One region of the Variovorax sp. RCC_210 genome, then DNA from elsewhere that is predicted to be linked to it. Evidence: riboswitches for the same ligand, from Rfam matches in the RefSeq annotation. Region 1 holds a riboswitch; the other holds the start of a gene.

Evidence for each region. A riboswitch is a leader RNA that binds a small molecule or an ion and turns the genes downstream of it on or off. The one in region 1 is predicted to bind thiamine pyrophosphate.
Region 2: another riboswitch for thiamine pyrophosphate. It lies ahead of thiC (phosphomethylpyrimidine synthase ThiC); the one in region 1 lies ahead of AB6807_RS07175 (cytosine permease).

What each region holds. Positions count from the first base shown of each region.
Region 1 covers NZ_JBFUPJ010000001.1:1,520,364-1,523,762, reverse strand. Annotated here, with positions in the region: gene thiD (bifunctional hydroxymethylpyrimidine kinase/phosphomethylpyrimidine kinase) at 1-557, shown strand, start outside; gene AB6807_RS07175 (cytosine permease) at 511-1,866, opposite strand; TPP riboswitch at 1,954-2,054, opposite strand; gene AB6807_RS07170 (adenylate/guanylate cyclase domain-containing protein) at 2,278-3,399, shown strand, end outside.
Region 2 covers NZ_JBFUPJ010000016.1:195,731-199,129, reverse strand. Annotated here, with positions in the region: gene thiC (phosphomethylpyrimidine synthase ThiC) at 1-1,776, opposite strand, end outside; TPP riboswitch at 1,869-1,974, opposite strand; gene AB6807_RS32810 (YchJ family protein) at 2,001-2,435, opposite strand; gene AB6807_RS32805 (acyl-CoA dehydrogenase family protein) at 2,515-3,399, opposite strand, start outside.

The DNA.
Region 1 (3,399 bases):
TGGTGGCCTGGGCCATCGACCGCTACCAGCTGAAGAACGTGGTGCTCGACCCCGTCATGGTCGCCACCAGCGGCGACCGCTTGATTGCCGCCGACACGGTGCAGGTGCTGGTGCGCGAACTGTTCCCGCGCGCGCTGGTCGTCACGCCCAACCTCGACGAAGCGGCCCTGCTGATCGGCCATGCCATCGACGGCATCGACGCGCTCGACGCCGCGGCCGACGAACTGCTGGCGCTCGGCGCGAAGGGCGTGCTGCTCAAGGGTGGCCACCTGCCGGGCGACGACGTGGTCGATGTGCTGCTGCAGGCCGGCGGCGACAGAAAGCGGCTGGCGTCGAAGCGCATCGCCAGCCGCAACCTGCACGGCACGGGCTGCACGCTGTCGTCGGCCATCGCCGCGCACCTGGCGCTGGGCGAAACGCTGCCCGACGCCGTTGCGCAGGCGCGCGCGTACATCCTCGGCGCCATGGCGGCCGGTGCGGGCGTGCAGGTCGGTGCCGGCCATGGCCCGCTCAACCACGGCTTCGCGCCAGTGCCGACGCGCCGCCTGCCGCTGTAGCTTCTATAGCCGCCGGCTTGGGCCGGCTGAGCCAGGCCAGCACAAAGGTCGCGGCCAGCGTGGGCAGCGCCGAGCCGAACTGCGGCGCCCACTTGGCGAGCGCGTGGTAGGCGGCGATGCCCGCGATCCAGATCAGCGCCGCCGGCACGTCCACCTTGCGCGGCGACGCCAGCGACACCGACCGGCCGCTGCCCAGGCGCCCGATGATCACGCCGTACAGCGGCACGAACACCGAGCTCAGCATCAGCAGGAAGGGCTCCAGCGTGTGCATCGGCAGTACCAGCGCCAGCGCGATGCACAGCGCCGCCAATAGCAGGCCCCAGCGCTTCACGCTCCAGCGCGGCAACAGGCTGTGTGTGGACACAGAGCCCGAGTACACATCGCCGTACGCGTTGTCGAGCTCGTCGATCAGGATCAGGCCCAACGCCACCAGCCCGCCCTGCGCCAGCAGCAGGGCCATGACCAGCTCCGTGCCCGGCTCGGCCACGCTCACCACCATCACGCCCAGCGCGTAGCACCACACGTTGGCCAGCGCGTAGCCGATCCACGTGCCGCTGAAGGCGCTGCCCAGGCCGCCTTTGCCTGCGGCGTTGCGCTTGCCGTGCCGCGCGTAGTCGGCCACCAGCGGCAGCCACGAGACGGGCATGGCGATGACCAGGTCGAGCGCGCCGAACATGCCCATGCTGCCGTCGCCCGGCCGTGCCCAGAAGGCGTCCAGCCCCTTGGCCTGCAGCCGCGTGGCGAACTGCCAGCTGAGCCACAGCAGCGACAGCACCACCAGCGGCAGGCCGAAGCGGCTCACGAAGCGGCGCACCAGCTTCACCATCGAGCCCGCGAGCAGCGCCAGCAGCACCGCGCCCCACAGCAGCGTGGTCAGCACGCCGCCCCAGGTGGTGGCGATGGCGGCAACGAACACCGACTGGCCGATGGCCTGCGTGCCCTCGCGCATGACCACCAGCTCGAAGGTGGTCCAGCCCACCAGCTGCACGATGTTCAAAAGCACCGGCAGCCGCGCGAAGGCGCTGCCGTACGTCGCGTGCATCAGCCCGGCGCTGGCCAGTCCGCTTTCGCAGCCCAGGCGCGCTGTCCAGGCCAGCAACCCGGCGCCCAGGCAGGAGCCCAGCACGATGGCGATGGCCGCGTCGCGCGTGCCCACCGCCGGCACCAGGTACGCGCCGATCTGCATCACCAGCAGGCCCACGCCCAGGCTGAACCAGAGCGAGGCGTGGTCGTGCCAGCCGAACACGCGCTGCGACGCGGGCAGCGGTGTCAGTGCCTCGTTGTTGTTGCCGTTGTCGTCGAATGCCATCCGTTTGCTCCAGTGCAAAGGTTTGGCAGGTGGGCGGGGCCCGGGTGGCGCGGCCGTCACGCGTTGGAAAACACGAGAGAGCGAGAGAGGTCACCGGACCAGCTTCCCTGCGCGAGGATTACCTCAATCAGGTTCAAAGGGACTTTCTCAGCCGGACCGCAAGCAGCCCAGCACCCCTAGCAAGTGCGCCGTGGTGAACCTCGGCGCAGGGCGGAGTTTATCCGCTGCGCTGAGCCCGCAACGCCGGGCGTGGCTTTTCGGGGGCGTACAAACCCGGCCGCGCCCGCCGAACCATTCCTTACAAACTGCAAGCAGAATCGCCCGAGGGAAGAAAAAGAACGAGGGCGCGCGCCACGCCGCGCGCGAAGAGGAGCCAGGGCCCGTATGCCAGACGATTTCACACGCACCCGCATGCGCCGTTTCCGTGTCGACGTCGGCACCATCGTCTGCGCCGTCGCGCTGGTGCAGTCGCTGCTGCTGGTGGCGCTGGGGTACTGGGCGGTCGAGCGGCTGGTGTCGAAGGTGGGCACGGCCGCGCACAAGATCAACCACGACCGCGTGGAAGACAACGTGCTCGCGTTTCTCGCGAAGACCGAGGCGGTGATGCGCTCCATCGGCGATTCGCCCAGCCTGCACGCGGCCGGGGAAGACGGCGAGCAGACCGCCGAAATGCTCTGGACGCTGCTGGAGCAGACCCCCGAGCTCGACAGCCTGAACGTGGCCACCGACGACGGCCACCTGGTCTCGGCGATGCGCTACCCGGCGCCGGCCCTTCGCCAGGTGCTGCGCGGGCCGGCCTTCAGCACCGAGACCTGGCAATACAAGCGCTCGCCCGATTCCGAAGGCGGCGACGCCAGGCAGCGTTTTGCCACCACCCACATCGCCGCCTACCGCAGCGACTACGACCCCACGCAGCGCACCTGGTTCGTGGACGCCCTGAAGGCCAAGGGCCCGACGTGGACCGCGCCCTTTCTCTCGGCCGCCGCGCGGGAGCTGGCGATCAGCCATGCATTGCCCGCCGGCCGTCTCGACGACGAGGGCCGCACGCAGCACATGGTGGTGGCCGCGAACGTGTCGCTCGGCCACCTGTCGAAGCTGGTGCGCGTGTTCGGTGAACTGGGCCATGGCGAAAGCGCCTTGCTGAGCGCCGACCACCACGTGCTCGCGCGCAGCGACCAGCCCCGTGTGGTGCGCCAGCTGGAGTCGCCCGACACCGACGACGGCGTGCTCGGCGCGCTGCATGCCCACATGCTGGCGGCCGGCACGGCGGGCGGCGTGGACGATATGGCCTTCTCCATCGAGCACCAGGGCCGGCGCTACCTGGTGCAGACCTCGCACGTTCCGTCGACCAGGTGGCAGCTGGTGAGCTGGGAGAGCGAAGACCTGCTGCTGGGCGACCTGCAGCGCACGGTGCTGTGGGCGCTGCTGCTCACGTTCGCGTTCCTGGCGGTGGCGCTGTTCATTTCGCTGCGGCTGTCGAAGCTGGTCACCCGGCCCATCGAGAACCTGTCGCGCGTGGCGCGGCGCATCGGC
Region 2 (3,399 bases), on a different contig from region 1:
CTTCGCTGCGTACTCGCGCACTTCCTGCGTGATCTTCATCGAGCAGAACTTGGGCCCGCACATCGAGCAGAAATGCGCGACCTTGCTGGAGTCCTTCGGCAGCGTCTCGTCGTGGAACTCGCGCGCGGTGTCGGGGTCGAGGCCCAGGTTGAACTGGTCCTGCCAGCGGAACTCGAAGCGCGCCTTGCTCAGCGCGTCATCGCGCGAGCGCGCGCCCGGGTGGCCCTTGGCCACGTCGGCCGCGTGCGCGGCGATCTTGTACGCAATGATTCCCTGCTTCACGTCGTCGCGGTCGGGCAGGCCCAGGTGTTCCTTGGGCGTCACGTAGCACAGCATCGCGGTGCCGGCCCAGCCGATCATGGCCGCGCCGATGGCGCTGGCGATGTGGTCGTAGCCCGGCGCGATGTCGATGGTCAGCGGCCCCAGCGTGTAGAACGGCGCTTCGTGGCAGTGCTTGATCTGCTCGTCCATGTTGGCCTGGATCATGTGCAGCGGCACGTGGCCGGGGCCTTCGATCATGGTCTGCACGTCGTGCTTCCACGCGACCTGCGTGAGCTCGCCCAGCGTGCGCAGCTCGGCGAACTGCGCCTCGTCGTTGGCGTCCGCGCCCGAGCCCGGGCGCAGGCCGTCGCCCAGCGAAAAGCTCACGTCGTACGCCTTCATGATGTCGCAGATGTCCTCGAAGTGCTCGTAGAGAAAGCTCTCCTTGTGGTGCGCGATGCACCACTTGGCCATGATCGAGCCGCCGCGCGACACGATGCCCGTCATGCGGTCGGCCGTGAGGTGAATGAACGGCAGCCGCACGCCGGCGTGGATGGTGAAGTAGTCGATGCCCTGCTCGGCCTGCTCGATCAGCGTGTCGCGAAAGATCTCCCACGTCAGGTCTTCGGCCACGCCGCCCACCTTTTCCAGCGCCTGGTAGATGGGCACGGTGCCGATGGGCACGGGCGAGTTGCGCACGATCCAGTCGCGCGTGGTGTGGATGTTCTTGCCGGTCGACAGGTCCATCACGTTGTCGGCGCCCCAGCGAATGGCCCACACGAGTTTTTCGACCTCTTCCTCGATGCTCGAGGTGACGGCGGAGTTGCCGATGTTGGCGTTGATCTTCACCTTGAAGTTGCGCCCGATGGCCATCGGCTCCACTTCCGGGTGGTTGATGTTGGCGGGAATGATGGCGCGGCCGCGGGCCACTTCGTCGCGCACGAACTCGGGCGTGATGATGCGCGGAATGGTGGCGCCCATCGGGTTGCCCCGCACGCGCGTGGCGCGTTCCTCGTTGGCGAGGTACTCGGCCATCCACTCGCGCTTGCCGTTCTCGCGCAGGGCCACGTACTCCATCTCGGGCGTGACGATGCCGCGGCGCGCGTAGTGCATCTGCGTGACGTTCGCGCCCGACTTCGCGCGGCGCGGCGTGCGCTGCAGCGCCGCGGCACCGGCGCGCAGTTCGGCCAGGCGTTGCGCATCGCGGTCTTCGTTCTTCGCGCCGTCGTCCAGCGCGTGGTGCGTGCGGCCCTGGTAGGTCTCGGTGTCGTCGCGCTCGGCGATCCACGCGGCGCGCACGTCGGGCAGGCCGCGGCGCACATCGATCTCGACCTTCGGGTCGGTGTAGGGGCCCGAGGTGTCGTACAGCGACACGGTCTCGCCGTTGGTCAGCTGCACGTCGCGCACGGGCACCAGCAGGTCGGGCCGGCTGCCCGGAATCACGCACTTGTGCGACGCCGGAAAGGGCTCGCGCGTGAGCGAAAGCAGCGTGGTGAACTTGTCGGGGGCATTCATCGGGAGGCACTCCTTGTGGGGGAAAGGGTGCTCCGCAATCGCTCGATGGACTTCGGCAAGGCCCGTCACTGAAGGGGGAGTGACGGACCGAAGTCAGGGAGTGCAGCTCTTCTTACGCCGGTATGACCCGGATCAAGTTCGCGGGTCGGCAGCTTTGCCATCTCAGCACGCCACATGCGTGCACCCCGGAGCGGGGCCGATTGTGCGAGCCTCGGCCCGGCGCGTCAAGCCAGGGGCAGTTGCAGGTCGCCGTCGAGGTAATACCAGCGCTCGCCCTCGCGCACGAAGCGGCTGCGCTCGTGCAGCCGGGTGGCGGCGCCGGTGGCCGCGCTGCGCTGGCGGGCGACGAACTCGACCTCGGCGTGCTCTGCGTCGAGCACCGAGCGCGAGCGGATGTCCAGCCCCAGCCACTTGACGCCCGGCTCGAACTCGATGGCCGCCGGTCGCCGGGCCGGGTCCCAGGTGGCGAGCAGGTAGGCCCCGCGCTCCAGCACGAAGGCCGTGTAGCGCGAGCGCATCAGCGACTCGGCGTCGGGCGCGGGGGTGTTGTCGAAGTCGTCGAGGTAACGGCCGCAGCACATTGCGTAGGCAATGGGCTTGTCGCGGCGGTCGGTGCGCCCGCAGGGGCAAGGTCCGGTGGTGGGATCGTTGGCGCTCATGAAGACCGCTATTGGAACACCTTGCGCACGAAGCGCCGAGAGGGCAAGCCCGGAGGCCGCCCGCCCGGCTTGCCCTGGCTCAAGCCAGCGCGCGCTGGATCAGCAGCTTCTGGATGTCCGAGGTGCCTTCGTAGATCTGGCACACGCGCACGTCGCGGTAGATGCGCTCCAGCGGAAAGTCGTTCACGTAGCCATAGCCGCCCAGCGTCTGGATGGCCGCGCTGCACACGCGCTCGGCCATCTCGCTGGCGAAGAGCTTGGCCATGGCGGCCTCCTTCAGGCAGGGCCGGCCGGCGTCGCGCAGGCTCGCGGCGTGCCAGATGAGCTGGCGCGCGGCCTCGATCTGCGTCGCGCACTCGGCCAGGCGAAAGCCCACCGCCTGCTGGTCGAAGATCGAACCGCCGAAGGCCTGGCGCTCCTTGGCGTAGGCCAGCGCCACGTCGAAGGCGCTGCGCGCCATGCCCACGCTCTGCGCGGCGATGCCGATGCGCCCACCCTCGAGCGCGCCGAGCGCGATCTTGTAGCCTTCGCCCTCCGCGCCGATGAGGTTCTCGCGCGGAATGCGGCAGCCGTCGAAGTTGATCTGCGCGGTGTCGCTGCTGTGCTGGCCCAGCTTGTCTTCCAGGCGGGCCACGTTGTAGCCGGGTGCGTTGGTGGGCACGATGAACGCGCTCATGCCGCGCTTGCCCGCGCCCTTGTCGGTCACCGCGATCACGATGGCCACCTGGCCGTTCTTGCCGCTGGTGATGAACTGCTTCACGCCGTCGATCACGTAGCCGTCGCCGTCCTTGCGCGCCGTGGTGCGCAGGCTCGATGCGTCGCTGCCGGCCTGCGGCTCGGTGAGGCAGAAGGCGCCGAGCATCTGCCCCTGTGCCAGCGGCTCCAGCCACTGCTTCTTCTGCTGCGCGTTGCCGTAGCGCATGAGGATGGCGTTGACCGGGCAGTTGGTCACGCTGATCGCGGT